Regions from separate parts of the Micromonospora sp. CNZ299 genome, predicted to be linked through region 3. Evidence: predicted binding sites of a transcription regulator. Region 3 holds the regulator's gene; each other region holds the start of a gene.
The links. The regulator HrcA, encoded in region 3, represses chaperone genes, less so after heat shock. The targets are predictions, from matches to a motif close to GGTTNGCACNCTCNNNNNGAGNGTGCNAACC.
Positions count from the first base shown of each region.

Region 1 (7,328 bases), 6.6 Mb from region 3:
GGTCCCAGTCGGAGTCGGAGGCCTCGATCTCCTTGCGGATCTGGGAGACCCGGTCGGCGACGTCGGCCTTCTGGCCACCGCCGTCGACGATCGTGGTGTTCTCCTTGTCGACCACGACGCGCCGAGCGGTGCCGAGCACCTCCAGGCCGACCTGGTCGATCTTGTAGCCCAGCTCCGGGGCGACCAGTTCGGCGCCCGTGGAGATCGCGATGTCCTGGAGCATCGCCTTGCGCCGGTCACCGAAGCCCGGGGCCTTGACCGCGCAGACCTTGAGGGTCTTGCGCAGCGAGTTGACCACCAGGGTGGAGAGCGCCTGGCCGTCCACGTCCTCGGCGATGATCAGCAGGGGCTTGCTGTTCTGCAGGACCTTCTCCAGCAGCGGCAGCAGCTCTTCGATCGCCGAGATCTTCTGGGTGGTGACCAGGATGTACGCGTCCTCAAGGACGGACTCCTGGCTCTCCAGGTCGGTGACGAAGTTCGGCGAGATGAAGCCCTTGTCGAACTGGAGACCCTCGGTCACTTCCAGCTCGGTGGTGAGCATGGAGCCTTCCTCGACGGTGATGACACCGTCGCGACCGACCCGCTCCATCGCCTCGGCGATCAGGTCGCCGATCGTGGCGTCCTGCGCGGAGATCGTCGCCACGTTCGCGATCGACTCCTTGCTGGTGACTTCGGCGGCACGGCCGAGCAGCGCCTCGGAGACCTTGGCGGCCGCCGAGTCGATGCCCCGCTTGAGGCCGGCCGGGTTGGTCCCGGCGGTCACGTTGCGCAGACCCTCGCGAACCATCGCCTGGGCCAGCACCGTCGCGGTGGTGGTCCCGTCGCCGGCGACGTCGTTGGTCTTGGTCGCCACCTCCTTGACCAGCTGCGCGCCAAGGTTCTCGTACGGGTTGGTGAGCTCGATCTCCTTGGCGATGGTCACACCATCGTTGGTGATCGTCGGCGCACCGAATTTCTTGTCCAGGACGACGTTGCGCCCGCGCGGGCCGAGGGTGACCTTGACCGCGTCCGCGAGGGCGTTGACACCGTGCTCCAGCAGGTGCCGGGCGTCGTCCGAGAAGCTCAGGATCTTCGCCATTTATGTCCCTTCGAAGCGCCATTGCCCCGGCCCGGCGAGCCGGACCGGGGCAGTGGCACTGATCGGTTGCTTACTTCTCGATGACCGCGAGGACGTCGCGGGCGGAGAGCACCAGGTACTCCTCGCCGGCGTACTTGACCTCGGTGCCGCCGTACTTCGAGTAGAGGACGGTGTCGCCGACCTGCACGTCAACCGGAACCCGGTTGCCGTTGTCGTCGACGCGGCCCGGGCCGACAGCGAGGACAGTGCCCTCCTGCGGCTTCTCCTTGGCGGTGTCGGGGATCACGATGCCCGACGCCGTGGTGGTCTCAGCCTCGTTCGCCTGGACCACGATGCGGTCCTCGAGCGGCTTGATCGCAACCTTGGTCGCGGTAGTCACGGGCATACCCTCCTGGGGTACTGGTTTCGTTGCTGGCCGGCGGGGCCGACCAGCGTCAATCTGCCTCATGCCACCGGGCGGGGCCGTCGTCGCGGGTGCCGGTCCGCCTGGCGTGCGCCCCCGGGTCGCGAGACCCGGAAGCTGGCACCCTCAGGGTGAGAGTGCTAATCGCAGGTTATTCCGTGGCTAGCACTCCGTCAAGGAGAGTGCCAGCGAGTCGCGCCCCGCCAGCCCGGATTTCCCGGTCTACCCGGACAATGACCGGGTGGATCTCGATCAGCTGGCGGCGCTGCGTACCCCCGAGGGATCGGCCGCGCTCACGGCGGCGGCCGGGCTGGCCGGCGGTGATCCACTGGCTGCGGCGTCGGCCCTGCGCGCGGCCGGGGTGCCGCCGACGCTGGCCGCGACCGCGCTCACCCAGGCTGAGCTGCGCCACCGGGCGGTCGGCAAGTTCGGCCCGGCAGCCGCTGGGATGTTCCTCACCCGCCCGGGGCTGGAGCAGGCCACCCGCCGGGTGGTCGCCGACCGGCGGGCCGCCCGGCTCCACGCGGCCGGCGTGCGCACCCTGGCCGACCTCGGATGCGGCCTCGGCGCCGACGCGCTGGCCGCCGCCCGCGCCGGCATCCGGGTGTACGGGGTGGAGGCCGACCCGGTGACCGCCGCGATGGCAGCCGCCAACGCCGACGCGGCCGGGCTGGCCGACCTGTTCACTGTCGAGTGCGGCGATGCCACAGCGTTCGACGTCTCCCGGGTCGACGGGGTCTTCTGCGACCCGGCCCGCCGCACCACCGGCACCGGGCGACGGATCTTCGACCCGCGCGCCTACTCGCCACCGTGGGACTTCGTGACCGGGCTGGCCGAGCGGGTGCCACGCACCGTGGTGAAGGTGGCGCCGGGCCTGGACCACGCGCTCATCCCGGCCGGCGCGGAGGCCGAGTGGGTCGGCGTCGATGGCGACCTGGTCGAGGCCGCGCTCTGGTGTGGTGACCTGGCGGAGGTGCCCCGCCGCGCCACCCTCTACCGCCAGCGGGGCGTCGAGACACGCCGCCACCAGCTCAGCGGCTCGGGTGCCCACGAGGCGCCGGTCGGGCCGCCGCGTCGCTACCTGTACGACCCGGACCCGGCGGTGGTGCGCGCGCACCTCGTGGCCGAACTGGCCACCGAACTGGACGCCACCCTGGGCGACCCGAGCATCGCCTACCTCTACGCCGACCAGCCGATCCGCACCCCGTACGCACGCTGCCTGGAGATCACCGACGTGCTGCCGTTCTCGCTCAAGCGCCTGCGGGCGCTGCTGCGGGATCGTCGGGTGGGCCGGGTGGAGATCCTCAAGCGGGGTTCCGCGCTCACCCCGGAGCAGCTTCGACGGGACCTGCGGCTGGCCGGCGGCGACGCGGCGAGCCTGGTGCTCACCCGGGTCGCCGGCGCACCGACAGTGCTGATCGGTAGGCCGGTCGACTAGCGTCGCCGGTGTGGCAGGACAGGGCACTCCGGCGACGGCACTGGTGGTCAAGCGTGGGGTGGCGCACCGCACCCATCCGTACCGGGTGGCACCGGACGCCCCGAACTACGGCGCGTTGGTGGCGGTGGCGCTCGGCGTGCCACCGGAGCGCGTTTTCAAGTCGCTGGTGACCGAGGTCGACGGCGCACTGACCGTGGCGGTCGTTCCGGTCACCGGCGAGCTGGATCTGAAGGCGCTCGCCGCGGCCGTCGGTGGCAAGCGGGCGGCGCTGGCCGACCGGGCGGTCGCCGAGCGGGCAACCGGCTACGTACGCGGTGGGATCAGCCCGCTCGGGCAGCGCAAGCGACTGCTCACAGTGCTGGACGACTCCGCGCTGGCATTCCCGACGATCTACGTCTCGGCTGGTCGACGTGGTCTGCAACTCGAACTGGCTGCGGCGGATCTGGTGGCGCTGACCGACGCCCGCACCGCGCCGTTGCAGACCCACTGACGGCCTTCGTTACGTCGACTGCCACGTGGGATACCCGCGGAGTAACAGTCGCGTTGCTGAATTGTTATCGCTCCCAACAAACTGTGCACCTGCGCGGTCTTGTGGAGCCGGTGTGACGCGAAATACGTTGCCGGACACAACAAAACAACACCTCCCCCACCTCCGAAAGGACCCTGCACATGCGTAAGGGGATCCTCACCATCGCCGCCGTGGGCCTGCTCACGACCGGCGGCTTGACCGCCTGTGGCGACGACTCCGGCGACAACGCCGCCTCCGCCAAGACCCCCAAGATCGGCGTGATCCTCCCGGACAGCAAGTCCTCGGCCCGCTGGGAAACGGCGGACCGCCGGTTCCTGGAGGAGGCGTTCAAGGCCGCAGGCGTCCAGTACGACATCCAGAACGCCCAGAACGACAAGACCGCCTTCCAGACCATCGCCGACCAGATGATCACCGGCGGCGTGACCGCCCTGATGATCGTCAACCTGGACTCCGGCACCGGCAAGGCAGTGCTGGACAAGGCCAAGTCGCAGGGCGTCGCCACCATCGACTACGACCGGCTCACCCTCGGCGGCTCGGCCCAGTACTACGTCAGCTTCGACAACGAGACCGTCGGCAAGCTCCAGGGCGAGGGCCTGTCGAAGTGCCTGACCGAGAAGGGCGCCAAGAACCCGGTCGTGGCGTACCTGAACGGCTCCCCCACCGACAACAACGCCACCCTGTTCAAGGCCGGCTACGACTCGGTGCTCAAGCCGAAGTTCGACGCCAACGAGTACGTCAAGGGGCCTGAGGACGCGGTGCCGGCGTGGGACAACGCCCAGGCCGCGACGATCTTCGAGCAGCAGCTCACCAAGGCCAACGGCAAGATCGACGGTGTGCTGGCCGCCAACGACGGTCTCGGCAACGCCGCCATCTCGATCCTCAAGAAGAACAAGCTCAACGGCAAGGTGCCGGTGACCGGGCAGGACGCCAGCACCGAGGGCCTGCAGAACATCCTCGCCGGTGACCAGTGCATGACCGTCTACAAGGCGGTCCGGGAAGAGGCCAAGGCCGCCTCCGACCTGGCCATCGCGCTCGCCAAGGGTGAGAAGAAGGACACCGGCCAGACCGTGAAGGACGGTGACCGGGACGTCCCCTCGGTGCTGCTCACCCCGAAGGCCATCTACAAGGACAACGTCAAGGACGTCATCGCCGACGGCTACGTGACCAAGGAAGAGGTCTGCACCGGGGCGTACGCCAAGCTCTGCGCGGACGCCGGCATCAGCTGACCGACGCCGCATCACCCGCCGGGACGACCATCGCCGCCCGGCACGGGAGCACCCCTCCCGTGCCGGGCGGCGCCCGCCGGACGGGCCCCTACCCTCCCTTGAGAAGGAGACCCCCCGTGTCCGCGACCCCCTTGCTGGAACTCCGCGGGATCGACAAGAGCTTCGGTCCTGTCCAGGTGCTCCGCGACGTCGCCCTGACCGTCCACCCGGGCGAAGTGACCGCACTGGTCGGCGACAACGGCGCCGGCAAGTCGACCCTGGTGAAGTGCATCAGCGGCATCCACCCCACCGACGCTGGCGAGTTCCTGTTCAACGGTGAACCGGTACACATCAGCAGCCCCCGCGACGCCGCCGCACTCGGCATCGAGGTCGTCTACCAGGACCTCGCGCTCTGCGACAACCTGGACATCGTGCAGAACATGTTCCTGGGTCGGGAGAGGCGCAGCGGCATCGTCCTGGACGAGCCGACCATGGAACAGCTCGCCGCCGAGACGCTGGCAGGGCTCTCCATCCGCACCGTCACCTCGCTGCGTCAGCACGTGTCCAGCCTCTCCGGCGGCCAGCGCCAGACCGTGGCCATCGCCAAGGCGGTGCTGTGGAACAGCAAACTGGTCATCCTGGACGAGCCCACCGCGGCCCTCGGCGTGGCACAGACCGCGCAGGTGCTCGAACTGGTCCGCCGACTCGCCGACAACGGCCTGGCCGTGGTGCTCATCTCGCACAACATGAACGACGTCTTCGCCGTCTCCGACCGGATCGCCGCGCTCTACCTCGGCCAGATGGTCGCCCAGGTGAAGACCACCGACATCACCCACGCCCAGGTGGTCGAGCTGATCACCGCCGGGCGCTCGGGCGGGCTCGGCCTCGCCACCGACCCGGGCAGCAACGGCGACGGCGCGCAGCCGGCCGACTCGACCTCAGGAGGCCTCCGATGACCACCACCGCCGTGCGCAAGGACGGCCCGGCGGCCGTCACACCGGCGCCGACCGTCGGAGGTCATGTCCGCAACTACCTGAGTCGGGTACGCGGTGGCGACGTCGGCGCGCTGCCAGCCGTGCTCGGCCTGATCGTGCTCTGCACCGTCTTCGCGATCATGCGGCCGTCCTCATTCCTGTCGGCCGGCAACTTCGCCAACCTCTTCACCCAGGGTGCGGCGGTCACGCTGATCGCGATGGGCCTGGTCTTCGTGCTGCTGCTCGGCGAGATCGACCTGTCCGCCGGCTTCGCCAGCGGCGTCTGCGCGGCGGTGCTGGCCAATGTGGTCACCGTGCTCGGCTACCCCTGGTGGGTCGCCGTGCTCGCCGCGGTCGCCACGGGTGTGGTCATCGGAACCGCGCTCGGCATGCTCGTCGCGAAGATCGGCATCCCGTCCTTCGTGGTCACCCTCGCCGGTTTCCTCGCCTTCCAGGGCGTCGTGTTGCTGCTCGTCAAGGAGGGCACCAACATCTCCGTCCGCGACGAGGTGCTCGTCGCCATCGCCAACCGCAACCTCGCCCCCACCCTCGGCTGGGCACTGACCGCCCTCGCGGTCCTCGGCTACGCGGCGGTGCAACTGCTGCGCCACCGCAACCGGGCGGCCCGTGGTCTGATCACCGACCCGATCGCCGTGGTGGCGCTGCGGATCGGCGGGCTCGCCGTCATCCTCGGCACCGCTGTGTACGTGCTCAACCTGGAGCGCAGCCGCAACGTCCTGATCAGCTCACTCAAGGGTGTGCCGATCGTGGTGCCGATCATCGTGGTGCTGCTGGTCATCTGGACCTTCGTGCTGCAGCGCACCAGCTACGGCCGGCACATCTACGCAGTGGGCGGCAACCGGGAAGCGGCCCGCAGGGCCGGCATCGACGTCGACCGGATCCGGATCTCGGTCTTCGTGATCTGCTCGTCGATGGCCGCCATCGGTGGCATCGTGGCGGCCAGCCGGGCCAACTCCGTCGACCCGAACACCGGGGGCAGTAACGTACTGCTCTACGCCGTCGGCGCGGCGGTGATCGGCGGCACCAGCCTCTTCGGCGGCAAGGGCCGGGTCCTCGACGCCGTGCTCGGCGGCGCGGTGGTCGCGGTCATCGAAAACGGAATGGGCCTGATGGGTTACAGCGCGGGAGTCAAGTACGTGGTCACCGGCGTCGTGCTGCTGCTCGCCGCCAGCGTCGACGCGCTCTCCCGCCGCCGCGCGGCAGCCACCGGCACCCGCTGACCGCGGGAGGTAGCACCACGATGCGCCCAGGACCGAGCCAGGACGACGTCCGACGGCAGAACCTCGGGGCTCTGCTGAGGCATGTGCACGTCCACGGGGCGACCACACGCGCGGAACTGACCACCACGCTGGGCCTCAACCGCAGCACCATCGGCGCGCTCACCGCCGACCTGTCCGCGGTGGGGCTGGTCAGCGAAGGCGCGCCGAAGGAGACCGGCCGGGCCGGGCGACCGTCACTGGTCGTCCGGCCCGAGTCGGCCCGGGTCTACGCGTACGCGTACTCGGTGGAGGTGGACCGTCTGCGCGCGGCCCGGATCGGGTTGGGCGGGGCGGTCCTGGACCGCCGTGACCTGGACAGACCACGCGGGCTGCTGGCCGCGGAGGCCGCGCCGCTGCTGGCCGGCGCGGTCAAGGAGATGCAGCAGCTGGTGCCGGCCGACGCGATCTGCGTCGGCGCCGG
Region 1 covers NZ_PEFG01000001.1:528,875-536,202, forward strand. Annotated here, with positions in the region: gene groL (chaperonin GroEL) at 1-1,078, opposite strand, end outside; gene groES (co-chaperone GroES) at 1,149-1,463, opposite strand; gene CLT68_RS02500 (THUMP-like domain-containing protein) at 1,723-2,919, shown strand; gene ybaK (Cys-tRNA(Pro) deacylase) at 2,930-3,409, shown strand; gene CLT68_RS02510 (substrate-binding domain-containing protein) at 3,589-4,674, shown strand; gene CLT68_RS02515 (ATP-binding cassette domain-containing protein) at 4,791-5,609, shown strand; gene CLT68_RS02520 (sugar ABC transporter permease) at 5,606-6,868, shown strand; gene CLT68_RS02525 (ROK family protein) at 6,889-7,328, shown strand, end outside.
Region 1: a site for HrcA is predicted at 1,597-1,627, ahead of groES (co-chaperone GroES). Genes of this name have one in related genera too.

Region 2 (7,328 bases), 6.2 Mb from region 3:
CGGCGGCCGAGGCGCCAGGGCGTACCCCAGGGTCAGCGCGGTGAGCGCGACGGCCGCCCAGCGGATCGTCCGCGAACTCCGCTGGTCCTGCTTCCCGCGTCGCTCGATCGCCGGCCGGCGAAGCAGCACCACCGCGCCGGCGAGCAGCACCACATTCGCGGCCAGCAGCAGCCAGCCGGGCAGTGTGGCGTCGTGCGGCGCCAGAGCCAGCAGCAGAGTGACGTCGAGCGTGCCCAGCGCCACCGCGATGTGCACCGAGCGCAGTCGGCGCAGCAGCGAGCGGGTGTCCCAGAAGGCGGGCGCGTCGAGCCGGTCCGCGCCCACCCCGGGCGCGTGGTCGCTGTCCTCGGGGAGCTGCCAGGTCCGGGCACCGAGCCGCCAGATCAGGACGATCGCGATGATCGGCGGTACGGCCAGCAGCGCGAGCCGCTGCCCGGGCGGCACGCCACCCAGCCAGGAGATCTCCCGCCGCCCCTCCAGGCACCTCGGGTAGGCCGCGCACTGCCAGGCGATCAGGTCGAGGGACACCCCGACGGTGGAGAGCACGTACATCGCGGTCATCGTCGCGGCCAGCAGTCGGCACAGCGCCCGCGCGGCACGGCCGCCGCCACCGGTCACCGGCAGCATCCAGACCGCGATGTTGCTCAGCATGAACGGCAGGAGCAGGACCAGGGAGAACGTCCGGATCGCGGTGCCGCCGGTCAGCCGGCTCCAGCGGTACGCCTCAAGCGTCACCCCGTCGCGGTCCGCGGGGGCACCGTAGCCGGGGCGCGGCCGGTAGAAGCCGGCGTTGTCGTCTCCCGCGACCCGCGCGACGATCGGTCGGTCGAGGATCGTCTCGGGCCCCTTGTCGGCGACCCCGTGCACCCGGATCTCGGTGATCCTCACCCGCCGCCCTCCCGTGGCCGGCTCTCCTGGCCGGAGGCCCGCGGTTACCCGCTGTCTCCGCGGGCAACCGCGGTGCCGTCGGTCATTGGCGCTTCTGCTCCCGAACCCGACTGCGGCATGAGCCGCTGTCGGGCATTCGCGCTACTGCTCGCGGACCGGGCTCAGGCATGATGGCGGGCATGACGGAGACCCCGCAGCCCCTGTACGACAGGCACGCCGACACCCTCAACCGTGCGCTGACCGCGATCACGGAGCGGGGCTACTGGTCCGCCTATCCCGAATCCCCCAGCCCTCGGGTGTACGGCGAGACCGCCGCCGCCGACGGCAAGGCCGCCTTCGAGGCGTACCTCGGTGGTGACTTCCCGCTCGACCAGCCGGGCGCTGGCGACCGGGTCGCCACCGAGACGAGCCCGTTCGGGGTGGAGCTCGCCGTGCGCTACCCGCACGCCGGCCCCGGCGAGCTGGTGAGCGCCGCCTCCGCCGCGCTGCCGGCCTGGCGCGACGCCGGCCCGCAGGCGCGGGTGGGAGTCTGCCTGGAGATCCTCGACCGGCTGCACAAGAACATCTTCGAGCTGGCCAACGCGGTGCAGTTCACCAGCGGGCAGGCGTTCGTGATGGCCTTCCAGGCCGGCGGCGCGCACGCACTGGACCGGGCCCTGGAGGCGCTGGCCTACGCGTACGCCGAGATGACCCGGCACCCGGGCACGGCAGGCTGGGAGAAGGCCGCCGGCAAGGGTGACCCGCTGCGGATGACCAAGACGTTCCACGTGGTGCCGCGTGGGGTGGCGCTGGTGATCGGCTGCAACACCTTCCCGACCTGGAACTCGTACCCCGGGCTGTTCGCCTCGCTGGTCACCGGCAACCCGGTGATCGTCAAGCCGCACCCGCGCGCGGTGCTACCGCTGGCCATCACCGTGAAGTACGCCCGGGAGGTGCTCGCCGAGGCCGGGTTCGACCCGAACCTGATCATGCTGGCGGCCGAGGCACCCGGTGAGAAGCTCGCCAGCGACCTGGCCCTGCACCGCTCCGTGAAGATCGTCGACTTCACCGGCTCCACCGAGTACGGCGACTGGCTGGAGACGCACGCCCGGCAGGCCTCGGTCTACACCGAGAAGGCCGGTCTGAACACGGTCGTCATCGACTCCACCGACGACTTCGCCGGCATGTGCCGCAACCTCGGTTTCACGCTGACCCTCTACAGCGGCCAGATGTGCACCACCTCGCAGAACATCCTCATCCCGGCCGGCGGCATCGAGACCGAGCAGGGGCACAAGAGCTTCGACGAGGTGGCCGGCGGGATCGCCGCAGCGGTCGGCAAGCTCACCGCCGATCCGGCGCGAGGCGTGGAGCTGACCGGCGCCATCGTCAACGACGGAGTGCTGGAACGGCTGGCCGAGGTGACCAAGGTCGGCGAGCCGGTGCTGGAGTCGCGGGCCGTGGCGCACCCGGCGTACGCCGACGCGGTGGTGCGTACCCCGACGATCGTGAAGCTGGCGGCGGACGACGCGGAGACGTACGGCCGGGAGTGGTTCGGGCCGATCTCGTTCGCCATCGCCACCGACTCCACCGCGCAGAGCCTGGAGCTGCTGCGCCGGACGGTCGGCGAGAAGGGCGCGCTCACCGCCGGGGTCTACTCCACCGACGAGGCGGTGCTGGACGCCACCGAGGCGGTCGCGGTCGAGGTCGGGGTGCACCTGTCCTGCAACCTCACCGGCGGGGTCTTCGTGAACCAGTCGGCGGCGTTCTCCGACTTCCACGGCAGCGGGGCCAACGCGGCGGCCAACTCGGCGTTGACCGATGGGGCTTATGTGGCCAACCGGTTCCGGATCGTTCAGTCTCGGCGTCACGTGTAGGTGGTTGCGGTGGGGGTTTCCGGGGCAGCCCGACCCGCTCCGGGCGGTCAGGCTTGATCCCTGCGCGGGTCGGGCTGCCCCGGAAACCCTTTGTGGGCACGGCGGTGGCGTCGCTGCCGGCTTTTTAGGGCATCTCAGTGGCTCTGCCTTGGGATCAGTTCTCTCTCAGGCGGGTCGGCGCATCTGTAGCTCGTTCAGGGCTGGGATTTTGGGGTGGGGGACTCGCACGCCGGTGTCCTTGAAGCCCAGCCGCTGGTACGCCCGGTAGGCGCGGTCGTTGCCGACCACGACCTCCAGCAGCAGCTCCGGTCGGCCGCACGCCCGGGACCAGTCGGCCACCCCGTCGATCAGGTCGCCGAGAAGGCCGCTGCCCCGCCAGGTCGGCGTGACGTACACGGCGTAGATCACGGTCAGCCCGGGCTCGTCCGGGGTGACCGTGCCACCGGCATGCCCGACCAGCCGGCCACCCGGGTCCGCGACGAACTGCGCGTTGTTCGGGCCGGCCGAGGTGTACGCGACCCGTGCGGCGTACTCGTTGTGCGGTCGGGCCGCCGCGTCCGCCAGGGTCTCCAGGAAGGCCAACGGTGCGTCGGCGAGCATCTCCAGGCGCAGCGCCCGCATCCGGGCGGCGTCCTCCGGCCGGCCCCGGCGGATCTCCGCCCGACGAACGGAGGTCGAGCCCGTATCGGTGGTCATGCCGCATGCCTATCACAGGGCGTGAACGGCATTTTTCGGGTCGGGCCCGATCTTCACCGGCTCGCGGCGCAGCCTCGTCTCCCTCCCCACTGGCACTCACGTCGATGAATCCGTCGGATCGCCGCGTCGGGTCGACCGGTGCGGCCGGAGCTGGTGTGGAAGCGATCAGGACCATGCCCGATTTGTGGTCGTGCACGGCTGTCAGTCCTCGTGTAGCGTGCGATTTCGGTCACCTGCTTCAATGGCGGTCATCGATTGCCGGGGTGGTGGTCCGAGGGCGCCCGGCCGCTCCGTGCGCCGGGTCAGGCAGCACCGCGCAGAGTGAGGGAAGTGGCACCGTGGCACAGGGCAGCGTCAAGTGGTTCAACGCCGAAAAGGGCTACGGCTTCATCGCCGTCGACGGCGGTCAGGACGTGTTCGTTCACTTCTCCGCGATCGAGATGGACGGCTACAAGGCGTTGGACGACGGCCAGCGGGTCGAGTTCGAGATCGCCCAGGGCCAGAAGGGCCCCCAGGCGGAGCACGTACGCGTCATCGCCTGACCGTTCCGCACCGGTCGGCCACCGCCTTGGGGGCTGGCGGCACGGGCGCGCAGCCGGGAAGATCGTGAACCGTTCCAGCCGATGCTGAGGAGCGTTCATGACCGACCAGCCACCCTCGTCCACGCCCCCCTACGGGCCGGGTGAGCCAGGCCCGTCCGACCCGACGCAGGGTGCCTGGGGCCCGGCCGGTCAGCCGCCTGGCTCCGTGCCGGGTGTCCCGCCGGCTGGTTGGGATCCTGCGCAGGGTGCCTGGGGCCCGGCCGGTCAACCGCCACAGGGGTGGGTGTTCCCGCCCACCGGGGGCTACCCGCCTGGAGCGGGGCCCTACGGTCCGCAGCCGTGGCATCCGGGGCCGCCGGTCAACTGGTACCCGCCGGGTTACGGGTACGACCCGAACGACCCCCTCGTCACTCCACCTGGTGCCGGCCTCGCCGGCTGGTTCAGCCGGTGCGGGGGAGCGCTGCGCCGAGGCTGGCGGCAACTGGTGCCCATCATGCTGCTCACCCAGGTGCTGCCCGCGGCGGTGCTCTCGGTGATCTCGCTCGGGCTGGACCCGTCGGCGAACTGGGCCGCCGAGGCCGGGACGAGCACGACCGCCGCACTGCCGGACAACTTCGCCGCCGAGCTGGTTGGCCTCCTGGTCGTGCTGATCGGCGGCAGCGTGCTGGTCGGGCTGTTGCAGGCCGTCGGGTGGGCCGCCGGCAGTTGGGTGATCACCCAGCAGGCGGCCGGGCAGCCGGGCAGCCTGGATTCCGCGCTGCGCTACGGCATCCGTCGGGCACTCGGGCTGTGGGGGTGGACCCTGCTGGTCAGCCTGCTCGTCGGCATCGGTGTCTGCTTCTGCGTCCTGCCGGGCATCTACCTGGCGTTCGCGCTGAGCATGGCCGGCCCGGTCTACCTCTTCGAACGCCACAACCCGATCGGCCGGTCGTTCCGGATGTTCCACGACCGGCTCGGCCTGCTGCTCGGTCGGGTGGCCCTGGTCGCCCTGGCGGTGATCGTCGGCACCGTGATCCCCGGCGCCCTGGAAGGCGTCGGCACCTCGGCGTTCGGTACGGATCCCTTCGCATCCCCGGGCAGCGCGGTCGGGGCGGTGGTGGTGATCGGGATCACCGCGGTGCTGGCCCTGCCGGCCCACCTCGCCCAGATGATCGGTCTGCTGGTCACGTACGCCGAGCAGCGCGCTCATGAGGCGCCGGTGAACACTCCCGGACTGGCCGCGGAACTCGGCTGAGCGGCCCCATCGTGCTTGCACTCGGCAGGGGAGAGTGCTAAACAAGTCATTGGCACTCGCATACCGTGAGTGCCAACGGTCGGGACGGTGGGGCCAGGTTGTGCCGGTGTGGAGACACCGGGGCAGCACATGGCCGGTCGTCGCGGGCTATCCGGCCCGGCCGAAGGACGTCGTCGTCGCCAGGTGGCGACGTCCCTAGGTGCGCACACCAGGCGGCCCATCCGGGGCACACATCTCGGGTGGCCCGTGAGTGTCCAGGAGGACAACGCCGTATGGCCAAGATGATCGCTTTCGACGAAGAGGCTCGCCGCGGCCTCGAGCGGGGCATGAACCAGCTCGCCGACGCCGTAAAGGTGACCCTCGGCCCGAAGGGCCGCAACGTCGTGCTCGAGAAGAAGTGGGGTGCCCCCACCATCACCAACGATGGTGTGAGCATCGCCAAGGAGATCGAGCTCGAGGACCCGTACGAGAAGATCGGCGCTGAGCTGGTCAAGGAGGTCGCCAAGAAGACCGACGACGTTGCCGGTGACGGCACGACGACGGCGACCGTCCTGGCCCAGGCCCTGGTTCGCGAGGGCCTGCGCAACGTGGCCGCTGGCGCCAACCCGATGGCCCTGAAGCGGGGCATCGAGGCCGCGGTCGCGAGCGTCTCGGAGGAGCTGTCCAAGCTCGCCAAGGACGTCGAGACCAAGGAGCAGATCGCCTCCACCGCCTCCATCTCCGCTGGCGACAGCACCGTCGGCGAGATCATCGCCGAGGCGATGGACAAGGTCGGCAAGGAAGGCGTCATCACCGTCGAGGAGAGCAACACCTTCGGGCTGGAGCTGGAGCTCACCGAGGGTATGCGCTTCGACAAGGGCTACATTTCGGCCTACTTCATGACCGACCCGGAGCGTATGGAGGCCGTCTTCGACGACCCGTACATCCTGATCGCCAACAGCAAGATCTCGTCGGTGAAGGACCTGCTCCCGATCCTGGAGAAGGTCATGCAGTCGGGCAAGCCGCTGCTGATCATCGCCGAGGACCTGGAGGGCGAGGCCCTCGCCACCCTGGTGGTCAACAAGGTCCGTGGCACCTTCAAGTCGGTCGCCGTCAAGGCGCCGGGCTTCGGTGACCGCCGCAAGGCCATGCTGACCGACATCGCCATCCTCGCCGGTGGCCAGGTCATCAGCGAGGAGGTCGGCCTCAAGCTCGACGCCGCCAGCCTCGACATGCTGGGCCGCGCCCGCAAGGTCGTGGTGACCAAGGACGAGACCACCATCGTCGACGGTGCCGGTGACGCCGAGCAGATCCAGGGCCGGGTCAACCAGATCCGGGCCGAGATCGACAAGAGCGACTCGGACTACGACCGCGAGAAGCTGCAGGAGCGGCTGGCCAAGCTGGCCGGCGGCGTTGCGGTCATCAAGGTCGGCGCGGCCACCGAGGTCGAGCTCAAGGAGCGCAAGCACCGCATCGAGGACGCCGTTCGCAACGCGAAGGCCGCCGTCGAGGAGGGCATCGTCCCGGGTGGTGGCGTCGCGCTGGTCCAGGCCGGCAAGACCGCCTTCGACAAGCTCGACCTGGTCGGCGACGAGGCGACCGGTGCGAACATCGTCAAGGTCGCGCTGGACGCCCCGCTGCGGCAGATCGCCGTCAACGCCGGCCTTGAGGGCGGCGTCGTGGTGGAGAAGGTCCGTAACCTCGAAGCGGGTCACGGCCTCAACGCCGCCAACGGCGAGTACGTCGACCTGCTGGCCGCGGGCATCATCGACCCGGCCAAGGTGACGCGCTCGGCGCTGCAGAACGCCGCTTCCATCGCGGCGCTGTTCCTCACCACCGAGGCCGTTGTCGCGGACAAGCCGGAGAAGACCCCGGCTGCCCCGGCTGGCCCGGGTGGCGGGGACATGGACTTCTGAGTCCAGTTCCGACACGGAACGGGGCGGGCCGCTGATGCGGTCCGCCCCGTTCGTCGTCAGGTCGGCAGTGGGCGCTGGTTGCGCCGCTTCTGTGCCCGGTCGTACGGCGGAAGCAGTTTGATCGGCTCGTCCACCATCTCCCGTGACTCCTCGACGACCGCCGACCCGTCGTCGGTGGTCATCTCGGCCAGTTGCTCGGCGTCGCCGTAGTCGAGCCGGT
Region 2 covers NZ_PEFG01000001.1:859,057-866,384, reverse strand. Annotated here, with positions in the region: gene CLT68_RS04160 (hypothetical protein) at 1-888, opposite strand, end outside; gene paaN (phenylacetic acid degradation protein PaaN) at 1,068-2,741, shown strand; gene CLT68_RS04150 (GNAT family N-acetyltransferase) at 2,907-3,437, opposite strand; gene CLT68_RS04145 (cold-shock protein) at 3,776-3,979, shown strand; gene CLT68_RS04140 (hypothetical protein) at 4,077-5,213, shown strand; gene groL (chaperonin GroEL) at 5,486-7,108, shown strand; gene CLT68_RS04130 (hypothetical protein) at 7,165-7,328, opposite strand, start outside.
Region 2: a site for HrcA is predicted at 5,261-5,291, ahead of groL (chaperonin GroEL). Genes of this name have one in related genera too.

Region 3 (7,328 bases):
GGATCCGCTCGGTGAGCACCTGCGCCCAGCTCTCGCCGCGCAGCCGGGCGACCAGTTGACCGAGCACGGCCAGGCCCAGGTTGGAGTAGTGGAACCGGCGGGCCGTCGGCAGCACCCGCTCGGCCCGGTCCAGCTCTGCCACCAACTGGTCGGCGTCCGGTGCGCGCAGGCTGTCCCAGACGTCGCCGAACGGCTCGCGTTGCAGGCCAGCGGTGTGCGACAGCAGCCGGCGCACGGTCAGCTCGCCATGTGCGGGAAGGTCCAGGTGCCGGCCCACCGGGTCGTCCAGGTCCAGCAGCCCGTCGTCGCGACACTGGAGGGTGAGGGCCGCGGTGAAGGTCTTGGTGACCGAGCCGATCCGGAACTGGGTGCCCGGCCCCAGCGGGCTGTCGGTGCCGGTCTCGCCGACGGTGCAGCTCCAGAGCGGGCGGTCGGCCCGGTGCAGCGCCGCCGACACCGCCGGCACCCGGGCGTCGGCCTGCACCCGCCGGACCAACCGACCCAGGCGCTCATCCACCCGGCCGTCCGGCGCCGGACCTGCGCTCACGTCAGGTCCCGGGCGAGCATCGGGCCGAGCGGCGCGCCACCGAGCAGATGTGCGTGCACGTGGAACACCTCCTGACCGCCGTACGCGCCGGTGTTGAACATCAACCGGAAGCCGTCGCCGAGCAGGCCCTCGTCCTCCGCCACCGCGGCGGACGTCGCCAGCACGTCGGCGGCCAGCGCAGGGTCACCCTGGGCGAGCGTGGCGACGTCGGCGTAGTGCTCCTTCGGAATGACCAGGACGTGCACCGGCGCCTTCGGGTCGATGTCGCGGAAGGCGAGCGTGGTGTCGGTCTCCCGGACCACGGTGGCCGGGATCTCCCCGGCGACGATGCGGCAGAACAGGCAGTCGGATCCCATCGGGGCAGTGTAAGGACTAACGGGCCGAGGGCGCCCCGGCGCAGCATGCGCCGGCCTGTTCGCAGGAGAGACCGGCTGAGGCAGGATGGCCGGCATGAAGGATCGGGCGGTACTCGTGACGGGGGCCTCGCGCGGCATCGGCCGTGCGGTGGCGACGGCGTTCGCGGTCGGTGGCGACCGGGTGGCGATCCACCACCGCGACTCGGCCGACGCGGCCGAACAGCTGCGCGCGCAGTTGCCCGGCACCGGGCACGTGGTGGTCCGCGCGGACCTCACCGACCCGGACGCCGTCCGGACCATGGTCGACCGGGCCGCCGAGCTGCTCGGCGGGTTGGACGTGCTGGTCAACAACGCCGGGACGTACGGCGACCGGGACGAGCCGCACCCGATCTTCGGCACCTCCTACGAGCAGTGGCAGCAGCGCTGGCAGCGGGTGGTGGAAACCAACCTCACCGGTGCCGGCAACGTCACCTGGTGCGCCGCCCAGCACATGCGCGAACGCGGTGGGCGGATCGTCAACGTCTCGTCCCGTGGCGCGTTCCGGGGCGAGCCGGACCAGCCCGCGTACGGCGCCAGCAAGGCGGGTCTGAACGCGCTGGGTCAGTCGCTCGCCGTGGCGCTCGCGCCGTACGGCATCACTGTCGCCACCGTCGCGCCGGGTTTCGTGGCGACCGACATGACCACCGAGCACCTGCGCGGCGAGCACGGTGCGGCGATCCGGGCGCAGAGCCCGTTCGACCGGGTGGCCGAGCCGGAGGAGATCGCGGCCGCGGTGCACTGGCTGGCCTCGCCGCAGGCCGAGTGGGCCTCCGGCACGATCGTCGACCTCAACGGCGCCTCCTACCTGCGCAGCTGACGGCGGAACAGCTGCCCACATCACCCGGCCAGGGGGTGGTTCTCGGCACGAGGGCGGGTAAGTCTCTGCGACATGGCCGACTCCGCGCTGCTGGACCTCACCGCCGACTACCAGGTGGCCGATGGCCACGACGACGACCCCGTCCTGCTCCGACCCGACGGGACGCCCGTCGAGACCTGGCGGGAGGACTACCCGTACGACGAACGGATGGACCGCGACGAGTACGACCGCGACAAGCGGCTGCTCCAGATCGAGCTGCTCAAGCTCCAGGACTGGATCAAGGAGTCCGGCGAGCGTCTGGTGATCGTCTTCGAGGGTCGGGACGCGGCCGGCAAGGGCGGCACCATCAAACGTTTCATGGAACACCTCAACCCGCGTGGGGCGTCGGTGGTGGCGCTCGCCAAGCCGGACGAGCGGGAGGCCGGCCAGTGGTACTTCCAGCGGTGGATGGCGCACCTGCCGGCGGCCGGTGAGATCGTGCTGTTCGACCGTTCCTGGTACAACAGGGCCGGCGTCGAGCGGGTGATGGGCTTCTGCTCCCGCAAGGAATACCTGGAGTTTCTGCGTCAGGCCCCGGAGCTGGAGCGGATGCTGGTGCGCTCGGGCATCCGGCTGGTCAAGTTCTGGTTCTCCGTCTCCCAGAACGAGCAGCGCACCCGGTTCGCGATCCGCCAGGTCGACCCGGTCCGGCAGTGGAAGCTCTCCCCGATGGACATCGCGTCGCTGGACCGGTGGGACGAGTACACGGAGGCCAAGGAGGCGATGTTCTTCTGGACCGACACCGCCGACGCGCCGTGGACGGTGGTGAAGAGCAACGACAAGAAGCGGGCCCGGCTGGAGGCGATCCGGCACGTGCTGCACCGCTTCGACTACGCGGGCAAGGACCCCGAGGTGGTCGGCACGCCCGACCCACAGATCATCGGGCCGGCCGGGCTGGACCTGACGCCGGAGGAAGAGGTGGTGCCGGTGTTCCCCCGCCCGTAAACGAGCCAGCAGCCGACGGGCTACCAGCGGCCGAGGCGGGTGGCGAGCACGCTGAGCGCCGCCACTCCGGCGGTCGACGTACGCAGCACCGCCGGCCCGAGCCGCACCGGCCGGCCGCCGGCCTCACGGAACGCGGTCAGCTCGGCCGGGGCGATGCCACCCTCGGGGCCGACCACCAGGACGATCTCACCGGTGGCGGGCAGCTCGGCGGTGGTGAGCCGCTCGTCGGCCTCCTCGTGCAGCACGAACCCGGCGGCGGCACCGGCGATCCGGCGGGCCACAGTGGCTGTCGACTCGTCCGGCGCACCGGCCACCACCGGCAGCCACGGCCGGCGGGCCTGCTTGGCCGCCTCCCGGGCGGTCGCCACCCACTTCTCCCGGGCCCGTACGCCCCGGTCACCCCGCCACTGGGCCACCGAGCGCGACGCCGCCCAGGGCACGATCTCGTCGACGCCGACCTCGGTCATCGCCTGCACGGCCAACTCGCCCCGGTCGCCCTTCGCGATGCCCTGCACGGTGACGATCCGGGGTACGGGCGCGTCCGCGTACCCCCGGGAGGTGATGGTGACCTCGAGGGTGCCCCGGCCGACGGCGGTGACCACGGCGGCGGCCGTGCCACCCCGGCCGTCGGCGAGCAGCAGCTCCTCGCCGACGCGCAGCCGCTGCACTGTGGCGGCGTGGTGCCCCTCGGGGCCGTCCAGGGTCAGCGCGTCGCCGGTGGGCAGCGCCTCGACCAGGAACAGCGGCGCGGACACCTCAGGCGTGCCCGTTGAACGCGTCGCGCATCCGGGAGAAGAAGCCGCCCTGCTTGGACAACTCGGCGACCTCCTCACCGCGGGTCTTGGCGAAGTCGCGCAGCATCTTTTCCTGGTCGGGGTCGAGCTTGGTCGGCGTCCGCACGTCCAGGTGCACGTAGAGGTCGCCTCGGCCGGTGCCGCGCAGGTGGGGTACGCCCCGGGCGCGCAGCCGCAGCGTGCTGGCCGGCTGGGTGCCGGCCTTGACGTCGACCGTCTCCTCGCTGTCCAGGGTCTTGATGGTGAGCCGGGTGCCCAGTGCCGCCGCGGTCATCGGCACGGTGACGCGGCAGTGCAGGTCGTCGCCCTTGCGGGAGTAGACGTCGTGCGGCCGCTCGTGGATCTCCACGTAGAGGTCGCCGGCGGTGCCGCCACCCGGGCCGACCTCACCCTGCTGGGCGAGCCGGATCCGCATGCCGTCCTCGACGCCGGCCGGGATCTTGACGGTCAGCGAGCGGCGGGTGCGCACCCGGCCGTCGCCGGCGCAGGTGGGGCAGGGGTGCGGGATGGTCGTGCCGTAGCCCTGGCACACGGTGCACGGCCGGGCGGAGACCACCTGGCCGAGGAAGGTGCGCTGCACCGACTGCACCTCGCCCCGCCCGGCACACGCCTCGCAGGTCGCCAGGTGGGTGCCGGCCGCCGTGCCGGCGCCGGAGCAGGTGGTGCACAGCACTGCGGTGTCGACGGTGATCGGGGCCTCGACGCCGAACGCCGTCTCGTGCAGGTCCAGTTCGAGGCGCAGGATCGCGTCGGCGCCCGGCCGGGTACGCGGACGCGGACCACGGGCACCGCCCGCGGCACCGCCGAAGAACGCGTCCATGATGTCCTGGAAACCGACGAACGGGCCGGCACCTCCGGGACCTCCGGGGCCTCCGGCACCGCCGCCGCCCGGGGCGAGCGGGTCGCCACCCAGGTCGACGATCTGCCGCTTCCGGTCGTCCGAGAGGACCTCGTACGCGGCGTTGATGTCCTTGAACTTCTCCTGAGCCTCCGGGTCCGGATTGACGTCCGGGTGGAACTGGCGCGCCAGCTTGCGGTAGGCGCGCTTGATCTCGTCATCGGAGGCTTCCCGGCTCACACCGAGAATGCCGTAGTAGTCCCTGGCCACTGCGTTCCGTGTCCTCATGTTCGTCTCGCGTTGTGCCGGTCGGCGGCCGCAGCCGGCCGCATCGGCCCTGACCAATCAGTTCTGGGCCAGCAACTCGCCCACGTAGCGTGCCACGGCGCGAACCGTGGCGATGTTGCCGGGGTAGTCCATCCGCGTGGGCCCCAGCACCCCCAGGCCGCCGACGATCGTGGCGCCCGGGCCGTAGCCGGTGCTGACCACGGAGGCGGCCCGCAGGTTGTCGAACTCGTTCTCGTCGCCGATCAGCACCCGGGTCGTGCTCGGCTCGGTTTCGCCGATGAGCTTGAGCAGGACGACCTCCTCCTCCAGCGCCTCGAGGATCGGTCGCAGGGAACCCTGGAAGTCGAGCAGGCCACCCCGGGTGAGGTTGGCGGTGCCGGCCAGGGCGATGCGTTCCTCGTGCCGCTCGACCAGGGTCTCCAGCAGCACAGTGGCGAGCGTGGTCATGGCCGGACGCAGCTTGGGCGACGACTCCTCGACCAGCGCCTGCACCAGCGGCGGCGTGTCGGACAGCCGGGCGCCGGCGAGCTTCTCGTTGACCAGTCGGCGCAGGTCGGTGACGTCGTCGGCGGGCACCGGACCGGGCAGCTCCACCAGACGCTGCTCCACCCGCCCGGTGTCCGCGATCATGACGACCATCAGTCGGGTGGTGGAGATCGGCACCAGCTCCAGGTGACGCACCGAGGAGCGGGCCAGGCTCGGGTACTGCACGACGGCGACCTGCCGGGTGAGCTGGGCGAGCAGGCGCACGGTGCGGTGCACCACGTCGTCGAGGTCGACCGCGCCGACCAGGAAGCGCTCGATGGCCCGGCGTTCGGCCGGGCTGAGCGGCTTGACCCGGGACAACCTGTCGACGAAGAGTCGGTAGCCGCGGTCGGTGGGCACCCGGCCGGCACTGGTGTGCGGCTGCCGGATGTAGCCCTCCTCCTCCAGCACGGCCATGTCGTTGCGGACCGTGGCCGGGGAGACCCCGAGCTGGTGCCGCTCGACCAGCGCCTTGCTGCCAACCGGCTCCTGGGTGGAGACGTAGTCTTCGACGATGGCGCGGAGCACGGCGAGTTTCCGGTCGTCGAGACCCATCCTCCGCACCTCCTGTCGCACGTCGGCCGCCGGCGTCCTCGGCCGGCCGGGCTGTCCTGGCACTCGACTGTAACGAGTGCCAGTCTACGTCGGCGTGCCCGCCAGCGCGATGATCAACGGCTGTCCGTCAGTGCGGCCCGCGCCACCCCGCCGGGCCGATCGACCCTCACCGCCGGGCGGTGTCGCGCTGGTGCCGCGTTGCCACGTGCCCCTACGGTGGCATCCATGACTGAACCTCCTCGCCCTCCCGGCGCGGGTGACCCCGGTAACTACCCGCCGGAGCCGCCCACCGCACCACTGTCCGGGGCACCCGGCCCGGGCGGCTATCCCCCGCCCGGTGGCTATCCGCCGCCCACCGGTGACCAACCGCCGTCAGGCGGCTACCCTCCGGCGGGTGGCTATCCCCCGCCTGGCGGCTATCCCCCACCCGGTGGCGGCTACCCGACCGGCGGCGCCTACGGCGGCCCTGGCGGCTTCGCCAACAACGAGGACAAGACCTGGGCGCTGGTCGCCCACTTCGGCGGCGCCGTCGGCATGATCGTCAGCGGCGGTGTGCTCGGCTGGATCGCCCCGCTGGTGGCGATGCTGGCACGTGGCAGCCAGTCCCCGACGGTGCGGGCGCACGCCGTGGCGGCGCTCAACTTCCAGCTCATCTGGTCGATCGTCGGCCTGGTCGGCTGGGTGTTGACCTGCATCCTGATCGGCTTCATCGGGGTCGGCGCAGCCGTCATCCTCGGTCTCGTGTTCGGCATCATCGCCGGAATCAAGGCCAACGAGGGGCAGCTCTACCGCTACCCGCTCTCCGCGAACTTCATCAAGTGATGCCGGGTCGGCCGCTCCCCCGGCCGGCCCGCACCACCGGAACGGCCCGCCCACTCAGGGCAGCAGGTCACGCACGACCGCGTCGGCGAGCAGCCGCCCGCGCAGGGTGAGCACCGCCCGGCCGGCCGCGTACTCGTCGGCGGCCAGCAGACCGTCGGCCAGGGCCCGCTCGGCGCCCGCCCGGCCGGTGGCATCGAGCACCGCCAACGGGAGGCCGCTGGCGAGGCGCAGCCGGAGCATCACGTCCTCCATGTGCGCCTCGTCGCCGGTGAGCACCTCCCGGGCCAGGCCAGGTGACGCGCCCGCCGCCAACCGCTGGGCGTACGCAGTGGGGTGTTTGACGTTCCACCAGCGCACCCCGCCGACGTGGCTGTGCGCCCCCGGCCCCAGCCCCCACCAGTCCGCGCCGGTCCAGTAGAGCAGGTTGTGCCGGCAGCGGGCGTCGTCGGTGCGCGCCCAGTTGGAGACCTCGTACCAGGAGAGCCCGGCGGCGTCGAGCGCGGCCTCCGCGGCCAGGTAGCGGTCCGCGGCCACGTCGTCACTGGGGTACGCCAGTTCGCCGCGCCGCATCCGGGCGGCGAGCCGGGTGCCGTCCTCGACGATCAGGGCGTACGCGCTGACGTGGTCCACCCCGGCGGCGACGACCTGCTCCAGCGAGGCGGCGAAGTCCTCGGTGCGCTCACCCGGGGTGCCGTAGATCAGGTCCAGGTTGACGTGCTCGAACCCGGCGTCGCGTGCCTCCAGGGCGGCGGCGGTGGCCCGG
Region 3 covers NZ_PEFG01000001.1:7,098,749-7,106,076, forward strand. Annotated here, with positions in the region: gene CLT68_RS32120 (serine hydrolase domain-containing protein) at 1-547, opposite strand, end outside; gene CLT68_RS32125 (histidine triad nucleotide-binding protein) at 544-903, opposite strand; gene CLT68_RS32130 (SDR family oxidoreductase) at 998-1,759, shown strand; gene ppk2 (polyphosphate kinase 2) at 1,832-2,743, shown strand; gene CLT68_RS32140 (16S rRNA (uracil(1498)-N(3))-methyltransferase) at 2,764-3,498, opposite strand; gene dnaJ (molecular chaperone DnaJ) at 3,500-4,645, opposite strand; gene hrcA (heat-inducible transcriptional repressor HrcA) at 4,721-5,743, opposite strand; gene CLT68_RS32155 (DUF4870 domain-containing protein) at 5,969-6,565, shown strand; gene hemW (radical SAM family heme chaperone HemW) at 6,620-7,328, opposite strand, start outside.